Regions from separate parts of the Paenibacillus hodogayensis genome, predicted to be linked through region 1. Evidence: predicted binding sites of a transcription regulator. Region 1 holds the regulator's gene; the other holds the start of a gene.
What was found. The regulator Rex, encoded in region 1, represses fermentation and respiration genes when NADH is low (regulators of the CRP and FNR family bind a similar motif). The targets are predictions, from matches to a motif close to TTGTGAAATATTTCACAA.

Region 1 (8,638 bases):
AAGCGAGCAGCTTCATTGCTCGCGCACGGCGGTATGGAAGCACATTACAAGTTTGCGCGAGCAAGGCTATATTTTTGATGCCGTTCCGCGCAAAGGGTATCGGCTGGTGGGGATTCCCGACCGCTACAAGATGGCCGAGCTGCTCGCGGCGCTGCCGGCGACCGGAGCGGGCCGGACGATCAAGCTCTACGACTCGGTCGACTCGACGCAGACGATTGCGCACAAGCTTGCTCAAGAAGGGGCGGCGGAAGGAACGATTGTGCTGGCCGAGCAGCAGACGGCCGGCCGCGGCCGCATGGGGCGAAGCTGGCATTCCCCGAAGGGCAAAGGCATATGGATGAGTCTGCTGCTGCGGCCGCGCATGCCGCTGCAGTTTACCCCACAGCTTACGCTGCTGGTGGCGGTGGCGTTATGCCGCGCGATCCGCAAGCTCGAGCCGCTGCCAGTCGGCATCAAGTGGCCGAACGATTTGCTGATCGAGGGCAAGAAGATCACCGGCATTTTGCTCGAATCGAGCGCCGAGGATGAGCGGCTTCATTATGTCATCGTCGGAATCGGCATAAGCGTGAACCTCGAGACCGGGGATTATCCGGAAACGCTCCGCTCTGTCGCCACGTCCCTGCGCATCGCTTCCGGCAGAGAATGGAGTCGGACCGGGCTGATCGCCGCTTTCCTCGAGCAGTTCGAGACGTTGTACAAGCTGTATCATGACGAGGGCTTCGAGCCGATTCGCGCATCCTGGGAGGCGCTGTCGGTATCGCTCGGCAAGACGATTCGCGCCCGCACGCCCAAAGGCGAAGTGGAGGGAGTCGCGGAGTCGATTGACGAGATGGGTGCTCTCCGCCTTCGCACGCCTGACGGCAAGGTGACGAAGCTGTATTCTGCGGAAATTTGACGAAAAAAGATGACGATCCGGTGAACGGCTGGTATAATGGGAAGGAAGAGGCGGTATCCTAGCTGGAACTGCACTCTCGAAACCGTTTTGCCCGATGAAACGATGTCTTGCCAGGAGGTACGGTGGTACTTCCATCCTGCGTGCAAGACATGCAAGTCCAGTACATTCTGCTCTGAGCCGAAAAGGACCGAGACGGAAAACTGATCTGACGATTCGTTTCCTGTTGCATTCAGCTCCTTTTGGCTTGCGCCAAAAGGTTTTTTTGCGTCCACAGACCGGTTCGGGGCCACTTTGAAGGAAGCGGGTGTTGAAGATGGAACCGAAAAAACTGAGCACGACCCGAATGAAAAAGATGAAAGCGGATGGCGTGCCAATCTCGATGGTGACCGCTTACGACTATCCTTCGGCGAAGCTTGCCGAGGAGGCCGGCGTGGACGTCATCCTGGTCGGCGATTCACTCGGCAACGTCGTACAGGGCCAGCAATCGACGCTGCCGGTCACGCTGGACGACATCATTTATCATACGAAGATGGTGACGCGCGCGGCTACCGGCACGTTCGTCGTGGCCGACATGCCGTTCATGACGTACCATGGATCCATCGACCAATCGCTAGCCGGCATCGGCAGGCTGATGCGGGAAGGATTGTGCCAGGCAGTGAAGATGGAGGGCGGCGCGGAAATCGCCCATACGGTCGAAGCGAGCGTGAGGGCTGGCGTTCCGGTCGTCGGACACCTCGGGCTGACGCCGCAATCGGTGTATCAGATCGGCGGCTACAAGGTGCAAGGCAAAAACAACGAGCAAGCCCGCAAGCTGCTGGATGACGCTAAAGCGCTGGAACAGGCCGGAGCGTTCGCCATCGTGCTGGAGCTGACAACCGACGAGCTGTCCGCAGAGATCACCAGGCAGCTGTCCATTCCGACGATCGGAATCGGGGCTGGGCCGAATTGCGACGGGCAGGTACTCGTTTTCCACGACCTGCTTCAATACTCGTCCCCGGCGTATCCAAAAAAAATGGTTAAAACATACGCCAACATTGGAGACTCTATACGTAATGGCATCGCCGAGTATGTAAAAGAAGTCAAAAACCGCAGCTTCCCGGCGCAGGAGCATACGTTCCATGCCGACTTGGAAATTGCCGGACAATTGTACGGCAGCAAGCCGTCTGACGAATAATGGAGCGAACGGGGATGGAGAAAGCCGTATGAAGACCGTAGAAACGATTCAGGATATACGCCTGGCCTTGAAAGAAGCCCGCCGCGAGACGCTTCACGGCAAGCCGGAATGTACCGTCGGTTTCGTGCCGACGATGGGCTATTTGCACCAAGGACACCAAAGTTTGATCGAACGGGCGCGCAAAGAATGCGATATTGTCGTTCTGAGCATCTTCGTTAACCCGCTGCAGTTCGGGCCCAACGAAGATTTCGAGCGCTATCCGCGCGATAGGGAACGCGACCTCCGGCTTGCTTCGGAGGCCGGGGCCGATTTGGTATTTATGCCTGGTGTGACGGATATGTACCCGACTCCGATTCGAACCAAAGTGATTGTGTCGAATATTACCGAGGTGTTGTGCGGTTCGTCTCGTCCTGGGCATTTTGACGGCGTAGCCACTGTGGTGACGAAGCTGTTTCAGATCGTTCAGCCGGATAAAGCTTACTTCGGCATGAAAGATGCCCAGCAAATCGCGGTCATCGAGCAGTTCGTGGCGGATCTGAACGTTCCGGTAACGATCGTGCGCTGCGAGACGCTGCGGGAAGCGGACGGCTTGGCGATGAGCTCGCGCAACGTGTATTTGAACGAAGAGGAGCGCAAGCAGGCGGTTATTTTATCCGCTACGCTCGGACGGATCGACGGGTGGCTGACCGAGGAAGGCATGACGGTCGACCGGCTGAACGGACGAATCCGCGACCATATCGAGTCCGCGCCGCTGGCCCGGATCGACTATGCCGAAATCCGCACGTATCCGGGACTCGACTCCGTCGTCTCGATGGAGCAGTGGAACGGTTCGCAGCCGATTCTTGTCGCCCTGGCCGTCCGGTTCGGCAAAACCCGCTTGATCGACAATCGCATTTTTTTTCCTGAAGGAGGGGAACCGGCATGTTCTTGACCATGATGAAATCGAAAATTCACCGCGCCACCGTCACGGAGGCGAACCTGAACTATATAGGCAGCATAACGATCGACGAAGATCTGATGGATTTGGTTGAACTTTTACCTAATGAAAAAGTGCAGGTTGTAGATAATAACAACGGAGCGCGTCTCGAAACGTACGTCATTCCCGGCCCCCGGGGCTCCGGCGTTATTTGTCTGAACGGCGCCGCCGCACGCCTCGTTCACCCGGGCGATACCGTCATTATTATTTCTTACGCAATGATGACGCGCGAAGAGGCCCAAACGTACAAGCCGCGAATCGCCATCATGGGAGCCGACAACAAGGTCATCGACACGCTGAACGTCGAGACCCATTCCACAGTGATGTAACAGCACCGCGATTTCTCAGCCAAGGTGGGATCAGGTCATGTTGAAGCAGTTGTTCGCCACGATGAACGACGCGTTGGAGGATATCGTCCGTCTTTATCCGACGGCCGATGTCCAAGGGAAGCAGGATCTGCACAAGAAGCTGGACGTGTTGAAGTCGATGAGCGATTCGTTTATCGAGCATTGGCTGCATTTTGAAGAAAAGCTTTCCCGATTTCTGGAGTCCATGCCGCAGGCCGATAACGGCGAACAAGCGATTCCCGGCGAAACCGCCGTTCCAAACGCGGCAAGCGAAGCGGCACCGGCCCAGGAGCCGAGCTTGGAGCTGGACGAGGCGTCGGAGACGTTCAAGAAAGGGCAGGGCTATTTCCAACTGCTGATGTACGACAACGCCATTCGGGAATTCGCCAAGGCGGTTGAGCAGCAGCCCGATTTTCTGCTTGCGCGGCTGTACTTGGCCATGGGGCATATGCGGCTCGGCAATGATGTTGAAGCGTATCGGCATTTCCGATTGATTACGTCGATGACCGAGCAGCATCAAATGAAAGCTATCTCCTACAATGCCATGGGCTGCATTCAGGCCAAAAACGCCAATATGGAGCAGGCCCAGCAGCTGTTCAAGCTGGCTTACACGGCCGATCCAAGCAGCGTGGAACCGATGATCAACATGGGCATTTGCATGTCCCAGAACGGCTCCGTGAAGCTGTCGGGACCCGGATTTATTCATTAATGGCAAGACGAACCGGCCGGCAGGCAAACAAACATTCGGAAATCTTTCCTTCCCTTTTCGCCGCCTAATTTGGTATGCTAGAGAGGGAATCGTGAAGAAGGGATTGAAGAGAAGCCGGATGAGATATGCGGTAATCGATTTTGAAACGACTGGAGACCAACCTTCCGATGATATCATACAGGTTGGTCTTGTTGTTATAGAGGACGGAGCCATAAGCCGGCGGTATGCGTCCCTGGTCAAGCCCAATAAGGCTATACCCGAATTTATCGTACAACTGACAGGTATTACGGACGCCATGGTGGCGGACGCTCCGGCGCTGGAGGACGTGCTGTCCGACATGCTGCCGCTGCTGGCCGACAGCGCCCTGGTGGCGCATAATGCCGGTTTTGACCATATGTTTTTGCGCTACGCTTGCGAAAGAAGCGGTTATTTGCCGTTCGACGGCCGGGTACTGGATACGATTCCGGTGCTGCGGGTGCTGTTCCCCGGCTTGACCAGCCTGCAGCTGTCGATGGTCAGCGCGGCGTTCGGCCTGGAGCACGACCGTCCGCACCAAGCGGACAGCGACGCGGAAGCGACGGCCTTGATCTGGATCCGCTGCCTGGAGCGTTTCGACGAACTGCCGCTGATGACGGTGCAAAAAATCGCCCAATTGTTCGAAAGCGATCCCGGCGATCTCGGCTGGTTTTTTCAGGAAATGCGTCTGTATAAAGAGCAGCAGTCCGTGATCGATCCGGATACCGAACGCTACTTCCGGCAATACGTATTGAACGTCGGCGACTGGGATCAGGAGAAGCCCGCGCGGTCGGAGAAGGAAGACGAGACGATCGGCAAGTCCGAAACGTTCGATTCGTTCTACGGAAAAATCCGCGAAAATTTGCGCGAGCGATTCGAGCATTTCGAGGAACGAGAAGCGCAGCAGCAGATGATTATGGAAGTGGAGAGCGCCTTCGACGCCGGACGTCACCTGATGGTCGAAGCCGGAACGGGAACGGGCAAATCGCTCGGTTATTTGATTCCTTCGCTTTACTACGGAATCAAGGAAGACAAGAAGGTGATCGTCAGCACGCATACGATCAATCTGCAGGAGCAGCTTCGCGGACGCGATATCCCGCTGCTTCAGGACATTTTTCCGGTGCCGTTCCGCGCGGCGGTGCTGAAGGGGCGCAGCCATTATTTGTGCCTCCGCAAGTTTGAACAGAAGCTGTATAACCGGGACTTCGCCAGCGAGAAGGACGACCGGATCAGTGCGGCCCAGATGGTCGTATGGCTGAGCGAGACGAAGCACGGGGACGACGAGGAGCTGTATTTCGCGAATAGAGGGGCCGAGTTTTGGCAAACGGTCGCAAGCGATACGGACTCGTGTCTGAACCGGATGTGCCCTTGGTTCAAAAAATGCTTCTATCACCGGGCGCGCAACGAAGCGAATATAGCCGACGTCGTCATTACGAACCATTCGCTGCTGTTCACCGATATTCAGGCGGAAAACCGGCTGCTGCCCGCATACAAGCAGCTGGTCATCGACGAAGCTCACCATTTCGAGGAGGTCGCGAGCAAGCATCTGGGCATGGACCTGCATTACGGCTCCATGGTCAATACGCTGCTGTGGCTGTATAAGGATGCTCGGAGCGGGCAGCTGCCGTCCTTGCAGTTCAGGCTGGAGCGGGGCTCGGAGCAGAAAGCCGCGGAATGGAATGCGGCGATCGAATCGGTCTATCCCCGTCTGGCCCGCATCAAGGAAGAATGGGACAAGCTGACGGAGCTTCTGTTCCTGCTCATCGGCGAGCGGATGGACGTGTCGTCGGGGGAAACGGGGCAGGCCGTGCTGCGGCTAAAACCGGATTCGCTGCCGAAGTCGTGGAGCTCTCTGCAAGTGATCGAAGAAAATATTTATTTGGAAATAACGGAAACGGCGAAAAAGCTGGACCGGCTGGTGTCCGAGCTGAAGGAGGAAACCGACGAGTTTTCGACGAGCAGCGTCCTCACCGACTTGTCCGGCTCGGTCAAGCAGCTTGTCCGCCATCGCGACGTATTGCGGTTTTGCATGCGCATGCCGGAGGCGGAGCACGTCTATTGGCTGGAGGCTTCGCCTTACTACAAGAGCAAGTCGGTACAGCTGTTCGCCGTTCCGCTCGATGTCAGTCAATTGCTGAAGCAGCATTTCTTCGATACGAAGGACAGCGTCGTGCTGACGTCGGCTACGCTGACGGTGAACAAATCGTTCCAGTACAGCGCCTCGCAGCTCGGCCTGCAGCCGTTGTCCGACGAGGAGAAGGTAAAGACGGTACAGCTGCCTTCGCCGTTCCAATACCGTCAGCAGGCGCTGGTATTGATTCCGCGCGACTTCCCGAGCGTGAAAGGAGCGACAGCCGACGCGGCTTTCCTCGAGGCGCTGGCCGGCTCTCTGGCCGACGTGGCTGTGGAGACGAAAGGCCGGATGCTCGTTCTATTCACTTCGCACCGTATGCTGAAGCAGATTCACCCGGAGCTGAAGGAGCGGCTGAAACCGCATGCGATTCACGTGCTCGGACAAGGCGTGGACAGCGGCAACCGCAGCAAGCTGATCCGTATGTTCCGTTCTCATTCAGCCAGCGTTCTGCTTGGCACCAGCAGCTTCTGGGAAGGCGTGGACATTCCCGGAGAGGCGCTGACGTGTCTGGCGATCATCCGGCTCCCTTTCCAACCGCCGAATCATCCGCTCGTCGAAGCGAAGAACGAGCAGGTCAAGAAGAACAACCAGAATCCGTTCACCGCTTTGTCCGTACCGCAGGCGGTTATCCGCTTCAAGCAGGGCTTCGGACGGCTTGTACGGACCGCCCAGGACCGCGGAGTCGTTATTATTTACGATACCCGCGTGTTGGAGACGTCGTACGGCCGCAACTTTCTGTATTCGCTCCCGGGACCGAAGATCGAGCATATGAATACGCAGCACCTGGTTTCGAGAATATCCGATTGGATGGGAGGGGAGAACGGATGAAAACGCCCAAAATATCCGAAGCCGTCGTTCGCCGCCTTCCGGTATATTTACGTTACTTGAACGAGCTTTCCCGGCGCAACGTGCATATGGTGTCGTCGCAGGATTTGGGGCAGAAGCTCGATCTGAATCCGGCGCAGATCCGTAAGGATCTGGCTTATTTCGGCGAATTCGGCAAAAAGGGAATCGGCTACGACGTCGCATATCTGATCGAGAAAATTCGCCAAATCCTCAAGCTCGACCAGATCATTCCGGTCGCGCTGGTCGGCGCCGGCAATCTCGGACGGGCGCTCTGCAATTACAACGCTTATTTGAAGGACAATATGAAGATCGTCGCCGTGTTCGACAGTTTTCCGGACAAAATCGGGGTGCAGATCAATAACTTGACCGTGCTGCCGATGACCGAGCTGACCGAGACGATCCGCGAGCATAAGGTGCGCATCGGCATCATTACGGTTCCCGCCTTCGAGGCCCAACTGGTGGCAAACCAATTCGTCGAAGCCGGCGTGGAAGCGATTCTGAACTTTGCGCCGGTCATCATCAAGGTGCCGCCCGATATCCGCGTGCATCATGCCGATTTTACGACCGAGCTGATGAGTCTGGCCTATTACTTGGACCATCCGTAATCGGTCGAGACATCCGACGACTCCTGAACGCGCCCGCCGCGTCAGGGGTCATTTTTTCGTTAAGGATTGGACAAGGCGGTTCGCCTCGGATATACTAATACCTAGATTACATATGCATAGATTATCTAGGTGATCAAAAAGGAGAGTAGGCGTATGAGCAAAGAGCTGCTCAAAGGCAGTACCGGCACGATGATCCTGTCGCTGCTGGAGAGAACCGATCTGTACGGCTATGAGCTGATCAAGGAGCTGGAGCGCAAATCCGCCGGCGTCTTCGCTCTTAAAGAAGGCACGCTGTACCCGATCCTCCACGCGATGGAGTCGGAGGGGCTGGTGGAGGCATACTGGAACGAAGTTGGCGGGAGAAGGCGGAAATATTACAGGATTACGCCAAAAGGGAAAAAGCAGTCCGAGCAGAAGAAGGCCGAATGGACGACGTTCCGCAGCGCGGTCGATCTGGTGCTGGGGGAGGGTAGGGGATGATTCGCGATCATGAGCTTGTCCGCCGCTACTTAAACGCCGTATGTGCCCAAATTCGCGCCAGGGAGGTTCATCGGGAAATCCGCAGCGAGCTGGAACACCATCTGGAAGAATTGATTCAGGAAAGGGAACGGGTCGGGGAGAGCCGCGACGATGCGGTACGGTTTGCGATCGGCCAGATGGGCGATCCGGTGTCGGTAGGGAAAGGGCTGCACCAGATCCATCGGCCGAAAACGAATTGGGTGCTGCTGATCGGGGTATTCGTCTTTGCAGCCATCGGTATTATGGCCATGTACGCCGTTCAGGAGGGCTTGCAGAACACTCGGCTCGGTTCGGCAATTTCGTTGCTGAAGTATTCGGTTACGGTGATGGGCGGCCTGCTGCTGGTAATCGCCCTCTATTTTTTCGACCACCGCAAGCTGCGGAACTTCTCCTGGGTGATCTATGCGGCAACGATGGG
Region 2 (8,638 bases), on a different contig from region 1:
GGGACCTGGCTCTAGCGCGCGATCGCTCCCGATCGCGCGCGGCTGGCCGGTCATCCCGCCAAAAGGACAGCGGCAATAAATACAACCTGCAACACGGAGCGCACGAGCAGCCCCGGAGTCGGCCGGCCCAAGATGGTCAGCTTCTCCCGGGCTGCTCGTATGTTGGCCGGGAACATCGCGAGAAGCAGCAGCGCGAGACATAGCGATGCAGCGAATGACAAAGGCCTGATCAAGATTCCGACCGCTCCGGCGAGTTCCAGCACGCCCGTAATGGTGACGATCAGCTCCGGCTTCGGCAGAGCCGGCGGCACCATGCGAATCAGGTCGGGCCGTCGCTTGCCCCAATGGGCGGACGCGGTCAGCAGCAGCATGGCCGCTACCGCTCCCTGCAGAGCGGCGTGCGAGTCGTTCATGTAGTCCCAGCCGGCTAAGCCGGACAGGCGCAGCAAGAAAAATACGGATAATAGCACGAAGAATGGAGCCATTTCGACTGCTTCCTCCCTCTTTTTACACGAATTGAAGCGGTTTTGGGCGGATTTTGCGTTCGTATACAGGCACTGGCCTAGCCTTCCTCACGACGAAGCGGGAGGATTCAGCGTATGCGCCAAGAAAGCGGCAAAATCGTCGGACGTGAACGACGGGGTGCCGGCCTGGATCGCCGTTCGCATACGCAGGCCGTGCGAAACGAGAATGAACAGCTCGGCTGTCCGGTCCGCATCGATCGCCGCCGGAATGACGCCGTGGTTTTGCCCGGTAACGATCCATTGACGGGCCAGTTGAAACGAGCTTTCGTGAAAGTCGCGCAGCGCGGCCGCGACGACCGGCTGGGAGCTTTTGCCCAACAAATACAAAATGATCTGATTGGTCGTTTCTTCCGAATCGTCGAGGGCGGAGAGCTTTCTTGTAATTTCCTTCAAAGGTCCTTGGAACTCCCTCTCTTCCTCTTGATCGACCCGCTCGTTGAACCGGGCGTCGATATCGTCCAGCCTCTCCTGCAAAATAAGCGCGAACAGCTCGTCCTTCGTCTTCACGTAATGAAAGATAGCGCCTTTGGACAAGCCGGAGCGTTCCATAATATCGCTCATCTTGACCTCATCGCAGCCCTTTTCGTGAATCAGCTCCTTGACCGTACTCAGAAGCAGTTGCAGCGTTTGCTGACGTCGTTCCTCTTGCTTCATGATCCGCTCAACTCCTTTCCACTCTATTATATAAACCGACCATTGGTTTGTAAATGAAAATTGTCGAATCTTGGGTCATTACGAATGGCTGATCGCAATAAGGGCGTACGTATACGACGCTTCTTTCCGCGGTCGTATCGTACGCCCTCTTTTCCTTGTACAAGAACGGATAACCCTTCGCTACCCGATCGTGATTTTGCCCTCCGGATACCGGAATAGCTCCTTCTCGGTTTTGGGCGTCAAGGTAAACGCCAGCGTAACCGGGCCGAGCCGTCCGATGAACATCATCAGAATGATGACGATTTTGCCGAATGTTGTCAGTTGGGCCGTCAAGCCCATCGACATGCCGGCCGTGCCGTAGGCGGAGGTCACTTCGAACAAAATGCCGAGGAACGGAAACTCCTCCGTCGTGGATAAGATCATGGCGGCCAGCACGATCAGGAAGAAGGACAGCAGCGTAAACGTAATCGCCTTGTATATGCGGTCCTTGGCAATCCGATGGCGGAACAGGACGATGTCTTCCTTGCCGCGCACCATGGCGACCATCGCTCCGATCAGGATGGCGAACGTCGTGACCTTGATCCCGCCGCCCGAGGAGCCTGGCGCCGCTCCGATGAACATCAGCAGCAGGATAAAAAATTGCGTCGCCTGCCGCAGGTCGGCGGTGTCCAGCGTGCTCAAACCGGCGGAACGGGCGGTGACGGACTGGAACATTGAGCTGAACACCTTGCCGATCGGCGACAACGGCTGAAGCGTCTGCGGATTCGTCAGCTCGAACAGGAAAATGACCAGTGTTCCGATCACGATCAGCCCGCCTGATACGGTCAGCACGACTTTGCTGTGCAGCGTCAGCTTTTTGTGCTGCCGATATTGGAGCAGATCGGAGATGACGATGAAGCCGATTCCGCCCAGAACGATGAGCCCCATCGTGACCGCGTTGACGATCGGGTCGTCGACATAATGCATGAGGCTGCTCGCACGCTCCGGGAACATCCCGAACAAGTCGAAGCCGGCGTTGTTGAATATCGATATGCTGTGAAACAATCCGAAATAGAGCGCCTGCCCCCAGGGCATCTCGAACATCCAGCGAACCGCCAAAACCAACGCCCCGATCGCCTCGATAATAAGCGCGTATAGCAGTACTTTGCGGATTAGCCGGACGATCCCCTCCGTGTTCGACTGGTTCATCGCTTCCTGAAGAATCAGCCGCTCCCGGAACGAGATGCGTCTGCGGAATACGAGCGCGGCCAGCGTGGCCACCGTCATGAAGCCGAGACCGCCGATCTGCACGAGAAGCAGGAGCACCAGTTGGCCGAAGGTGGAGAAATGGCCCCCGATATTGAAAAAGGACAAGCCCGTCACGCACGTTGCCGAAGTCGCCATGAAAAGCGCATCGATATAGGGCAATCCGACACCGTTCGCGGACGAAACTGGCAAGGAAAGCAGGACGGACCCGACGGCGATCATGATCATAAAGCCGAATGCCAGCACCTGAGGAGGATTCGGCCGAAACCGTTTCAATCTTTTTTGGAATGGACCAAGCATGATTAAGGCCCCCGGCATAAGGATTTGCGATCTATTCTATAGCTCCTTTCCCCAATTGTAAAGACGGGAGACCGAGGTGTGGTATAGTGGAGAGGGGAACAAATGTTTTGTCCGGATGCTGAAATCAACTTATCTGGGGGCGGGTGAGGCTTATGCCCGAAATCGTGGAAATAGCGGTAAGGCCGTTGGTGGAGCACGTGTACCGGAGCGGCCATATCGAGAGCGGCTTCCGTACCGGCGAGGCGCTGACGGAGGGAGCGAAAGCCCACCGCGCCATACAGCGGAACTATGGCGAAGCCGATCGTATGGAAGTATACGTGCAGGGCGAGCTTGCGCTGGGGGAAATCCTATACCGGATCGACGGCCGCTGCGACGGCCTGCTATTCGGAACGCAGACGGAGGAAAGCGAAGCTGGCAGAGAGCCGGAGGCCCGCGAAGCCGTTCGGGAGCTCGTGGCCGGAGACGCGCCTCCCGCCGCTGCAGTTATCCTTGAAGAGATCAAGTCTACGGGGGGAAGTCTGGAGCCGATCGGAGAGCAGACGTACCCGGTGCACTGGGCGCAGGCCAAATGCTACGCTTACTTGTATGCGAAGGCGGAATCGCTGAATTCGATCCGAGTCCGTCTCACGTACGTGCAGCGTACGACGGAGGAAATCAAGCGGTTTGAGCGGACGTATTCCTTCCAAGAGCTCGAGCGATTCGTGCTGGAGGTGCTGGAGGCGTACGACCCGTATGCCCGGCAGCAGCTGGCGCATGCGGGGCGGAGGGAGCAAAGCATTAAGGCGCTTGCGTTTCCGTTCTCCGGCTATAGGCAAGGACAGCGCAAGCTTGCCGGTGCCGCATACAAATCGATGGTAGACAAGAAGAGGTTGTTCGCGCGGGCGCCAACCGGGACGGGTAAGACGATATCGACGCTGTTTCCCGCCGTCAAGGCGATCGGAGAAGGCGTGCTGAGACGTTTTTTCTATATTACGGCCAAGACGACGACGCGGACGGCTGCGGAAGAGACGCTTGGCCTGATGCGCGGCCAAGGACTTTGCCTGCGTTCGGTTACGCTGACGGCCAAGGAAAAAGTATGTTTTCAGGAAGAAGTTCGCTGCGATAAAGAGGCGTGCCCATTCGCGGACGGCTACTACGACCGAATCAATGGCGCCCTGGCCGATCTGTGGTCGGCGGAGACGGCCGTGACCCGCGAGGTGGTGGAGGCGTATGCTCGCAAGCATCGCGTCTGCCCGTTCGAGTTTTCGCTCGATGCCGCTTACGCGGCCGATGCGGTCATCTGCGACTACAACTACGTGTACGATCCGCGCATTTCGTTAAAACGGCTGCTGGAGGAACAGAAGCGTCAAACGGCCATACTGGCGGACGAAGCGCATAATCTGGTCGACCGGGCGAGGGAGATGTACTCGGCCGTACTGGCCAAAGCCCCATTCCTCGAGTTGAAGCGGCAAACCCGAGAGGCGAACCCCGCCCTGTATGCGGCAGTAAAAGCGATCAATGACGCGTTTATCGCGCTTCGCAAAGCGACGGGCATGACCGGCGGGGACGCAATTATCCTGGAGCGGGCTCCGGAGTCGCTGCCGCCGCTGCTGGAGGCGTTCGTCGTTCAAGCCGAAGCGGAGCTTACGAGGGCGGGGGAGACGTCTTACCGCCTGGTGCTGACTGATGCTTATTATGCCGCACAGGCGTATATCCGCGTTGCCGGTTATTTTAATGAACGTTACGCGGTCTACGCGGAACTGGAGCGCAGCGACGTGCGGGTCAAGCTGCTATGCGTCGATCCGTCGGAGATGCTCAGGCAGGCGGGCAAAGGGTACCGGTCGCAGCTGTTTTTCTCGGCTACGCTCACTCCTTTGTCCTATTACCGCGATACGCTTGGGGGAGATGGAGAGGACTATGCGATGGCGATTCCGTCGCCGTTTCGCAAGGAGCAGCTCGATGTGCTGCTGCTTCCCGTCTCTACCCGTTACCGCGACCGCGAACGGTCGAAGACGCCGATTGCGGCCATGCTGCGGAGAGTCATTGCGGAACGCCCCGGCAATATGCTCGTGTTTTTTCCTTCGTACGAATATATGAATGCCGTGTACGAGCAGTTTGCGGAGACGCCCTGGAACGGTGGGGATGTGCGGGTGCAGCAAAGCGGCATGACGGAAGACGAGCGCGATTCGTTTCTTGCCGCGTTTCGGGAAGATGCCGAGCGACCGCTGCTCGCCTTCGCGGTTATGGGCGGCGTTTTCGCGGAAGGGATCGACCTGACCGGCAACCGGTTGACCGGCGTTGTCGTCGTCGGGGTGGGCTTGCCTCAATTCGGAGGCGAGCGGGACGTTATCCGGCGCTACTACGACGAAGCGGGCAAGAACGGGTTTGACTACGCTTATAAATTTCCCGGCATGAACAAGGTGCTGCAAGCCGGCGGCCGCCTCATTCGTACCGAGCAGGACCACGGCATTCTGGTGCTGGCCGATGACCGGTTCGCCTGGCCCGACTATGAGGCGCTGCTGCCGGAGGAATGGAAGCCGGTGACCGTCATGGACCGGACAACCCTGGGTTGAAGCCAGTGAAGCCGCTGTTATGGAAAAGGAGGCCGCTTGGGGTTACGGTCCGTCCGGCGGACGTACGCCTACTGCTGCTTCCAGTTCCAGCTGCTGCCGGAGATGGTGACGGAAATGCATGTCGGCCAGATCGAACCATTCGCGCGCCGTCATCCCGCCAAGACGTCCGTGAGACGCCGAAGCCGGAAAGAAATTTGTTGAATCGGTTCCGTTCTTGGCTAAAGTTGGCGAAAAAGGACGGAATATTGCCATAGCGGGACAATATGCCCGAAGACAGGCCGCTAATGTCACCAAATGTTCACAAATGTCAAAAATTGATTTTTCCCTATTTTTCAGTTGGGGGGTATAATAGAGAGCATATAGGGTTCGTATCGAACCTGTCCCTGCTCTTGGATAACGGAAGACGCGTACATCTATTCCCGAATAACCGATTCATGCGACCTGATGCGCTGTGCGCAATCAGGTCGTGCTTGTGAAAAATGGAACAACTATCGGTTATTCGCAAGCTTGTTTCTCGCTTTTGTGCATTTGTAAAGATGGTGGGAAGAAGACGTACGTCTTGCTTGCTTGAACAGGTATCGGGATACTCGGCGGGCTTCTATTTCACGCAAAGGAGGACGTTTACTAATGTCAGAAACAACTACGCAAGAAGCGGTTCTGGCTCCGGCTGCACGGGAAGATGTACTCGACCAATTGATGAAACCCGAGGTGCAGCAATCGCTGACGGTTCTTGTCGAAAACATGCCGAAGCTGGCAGAAATGGTTACGCTTATGACGCAAGCTTACGATTTCGTTCAAAGCGTAACGACCGACCGCGTACTGATCGAAGATCTGAAGGGCGGCATGGACGAGATCGTCAAGCCGATCACGGAGAAGGCCAAAGGAATTGCATCCGCAGCGATCGAGGCCAATGACCGTTCGCAAGCCGAGTCCGCGACGATCGGATTGTTCGGGCTGCTCAAAATGTTGAAAGACCCGCAAGTGCAGCAATCGCTCCGTTACGCGCAAGCGTTCCTGGAAGTGCTCGGAGAGCGCAAGAAACAAGGCTAATCGCTACACGCAACGCCGAAATCAGAACGGAGGATCCGTATGTCTAAGCAAATCGTAATACTGGGTGGCGGCTACGGCGGCTTGCTGGCCGCATTGAGCGCTCGCAGTCATATGACTGCCGAGGAAGCGACCATCACGGTCGTGAACCGTTTTCCGACCCACCAAATCATTACCGAGCTGCACCGTCTGGCGGCAGGCAACCTGGCGGAACAAGCCGTAGCGCTCCCGCTCGAGAAGCTGCTGCGCGGCAAGCAAATCAACCTGATGATCGACACCGTGCTGGAGATCACGCCTGATCAGAAGACGGTCAAGCTCGCTACCGGCGCTTACTTGAAATATGACGCGCTCGTCGTCGCACTCGGCAGCGAAACCGCGTTCTTCGGCATCCCGGGACTGCAGGAGCACAGCTTCATCCTGAAATCGGTCAACGATGCCAACAAGCTGCGCGCTCACGTCGAGTCCCGCGTACAAGCTTACAGCCAAACCGGCAACAAAGCGGACATCACGTTCGTGGTTGGCGGCGGCGGCTTGACCGGCATCGAGCTGGTCGGCGAGTTCGCCGACATGCTTCCGGGTCTTTGTCGCAAATACGGCGTGGACAACAGCGAAGTATCGCTGTACTGCGTCGAAGCCGCTCCTTCGATCCTGATGGGCTTTGCTCCTGACCTGATCGAGCGCGCGCAAACGAGCTTGTCCAACCGCGGCGTTACGTTCCTGACCGGCGTAGCGATTACGGAAATGCAAGCAACGACCGTGTCGTTGAAAGACGGCAGCTCGATCGAGACGAGCACGCTCGTCTGGACCGGCGGCGTTCAAGGCAACTCGGTTGTAGCGAACTGCGGCATCGAAGTTAACCGCGGCCGCGCTACCGTTACGGAAAACCTGCAATCGACGTCGCATCCGGACGTATTCCTCGCCGGCGACAGCGCCGTCGTTATGAGTCCGGAAGGTCGTCCGTTCCCGCCAACGGCTCAGCTGGCTTGGCAAATGGGCGAACTGGCCGGCTACAACATCTTCGCTTACTTCAACGGTGCGAAGATGGATTCGTTCGAGCCGGTATTCTCCGGTACGCTTGCGAGCCTTGGCCGCAAGGACGCGATCGGCACGATCGGCGGCAACAAAACGAAGCTGAAAGGCTTCCCGGCTACGTTCATGAAAGAAGCGAGCAATATCCGCTACTTGTCCCACATTAAAGGGGTATTCTCGCTGGCTTACTAATATCCATACCGATACAGGAACAGGGCGCCCTCGCATTAGCGAAGGCGCCCTGTTCTTATTCCGGATAAAAATCATAGGGAGAAATAGGTCAAAGCCGAAAGCAGCACGGACGCCAGCGTCATGGACAGCAGCGGGCGCAGCGCCTTCGTGCGCAGCTGTTGCAGATTGACGTTCAGACCTAGTCCGACCATCGCCATCGACAAGAGCAGCGTCGTAACGGTTGCCAGAACGTCCGGGAATCGTTCCGGGACCGGTATACGCTCGCCGAGCACAAAGCTGCCGAGCAGGCTCATGCCGATAAAGCCGAGCAGAAACCAAGGGAAGGATACGCGGGCGTCCGGCTGAGCGGTGCCGCTCCTCTTCTTCCAGGCGAGCAGCAGCAGACAGACCGGGACGAGCAGAAGCACGCGTCCGAGTTTGACCAGCAAGCCGGTGGCCAGCGCGTCCGGCCCGGCGGGTGCCGCAGCCAGCGCTACGTGGGCGATCTCGTGCAGGCTGAGCCCCGACCATGCGCCGTAATCGACGTCGGCGAGCGGCAGAAACGGACGGAGCAGCGTATAGCCGACAGCGAAAACGGTGCCGGCCAGTGCGATCGTCCCGGCTCCGATCGCCGTATCTTCGTCCTTCGCGCCCAAGACGGGCGAGACGGCAGCAATCGCCGCCGCACCGCATATGCCCGTGCCGATGCCAAGCAGCAGCGTAATCGCCGGATCGGCCTTGAACCGTTTGCCGAGCCAGACAGTGACGGCAATGGCGAACGCGACCGTAGCGGCGTCTCGGATCAGCAGTCCGGGGCCGTCCTGGACAACGACGGCGATGTTCAGCTTCAATCCGTACAGGACGATGGCGAGCCTTAGCAGCGTTTTCGAGGCGAATTGGATGCCGGGCCGCAGCCGCTCCGGGTAGCCCAGGAAATGCCGGTACGCGACGGCGATCAGGATGGCGCAAGCCAGCGGGCCTATGCGGCCGAGGCCGGGAAGCTGCGCGATTGCCCAGCCGGTCAGCGCCACCGCCAGTGTGAAGACGATGCCGGCTATCCGGGAGCCGAACGGGCCGGTACGTTTCAGGATAAAATCAAGCCATCCCTTGCTTTCG

Region 2: ABD796_RS27045 (DUF1641 domain-containing protein) is a predicted target of Rex. The motif match lies at 5,746-5,763, and genes of this name have one in related genera.

What each region holds. Positions count from the first base shown of each region.
Region 1 covers NZ_BAAAYO010000006.1:460,039-468,676, reverse strand. Annotated here, with positions in the region: gene ABD796_RS13200 (biotin--[acetyl-CoA-carboxylase] ligase) at 1-895, shown strand, start outside; gene panB (3-methyl-2-oxobutanoate hydroxymethyltransferase) at 1,209-2,069, shown strand; gene panC (pantoate--beta-alanine ligase) at 2,098-3,000, shown strand; gene panD (aspartate 1-decarboxylase) at 2,991-3,374, shown strand; gene ABD796_RS13180 (tetratricopeptide repeat protein) at 3,412-4,101, shown strand; gene dinG (ATP-dependent DNA helicase DinG) at 4,220-7,078, shown strand; gene ABD796_RS13170 (redox-sensing transcriptional repressor Rex) at 7,075-7,701, shown strand; gene ABD796_RS13165 (PadR family transcriptional regulator) at 7,855-8,181, shown strand; gene ABD796_RS13160 (FtsW/RodA/SpoVE family cell cycle protein) at 8,178-8,638, shown strand, end outside.
Region 2 covers NZ_BAAAYO010000013.1:185,626-194,263, reverse strand. Annotated here, with positions in the region: gene ABD796_RS27065 (DoxX family protein) at 51-485, opposite strand; gene ABD796_RS27060 (TetR/AcrR family transcriptional regulator) at 573-1,178, opposite strand; gene ABD796_RS27055 (TrkH family potassium uptake protein) at 1,359-2,723, opposite strand; gene ABD796_RS27050 (ATP-dependent DNA helicase) at 2,876-5,275, shown strand; gene ABD796_RS27045 (DUF1641 domain-containing protein) at 5,903-6,325, shown strand; gene ABD796_RS27040 (NAD(P)/FAD-dependent oxidoreductase) at 6,365-7,543, shown strand; gene ABD796_RS27035 (YeiH family protein) at 7,615-8,638, opposite strand, start outside.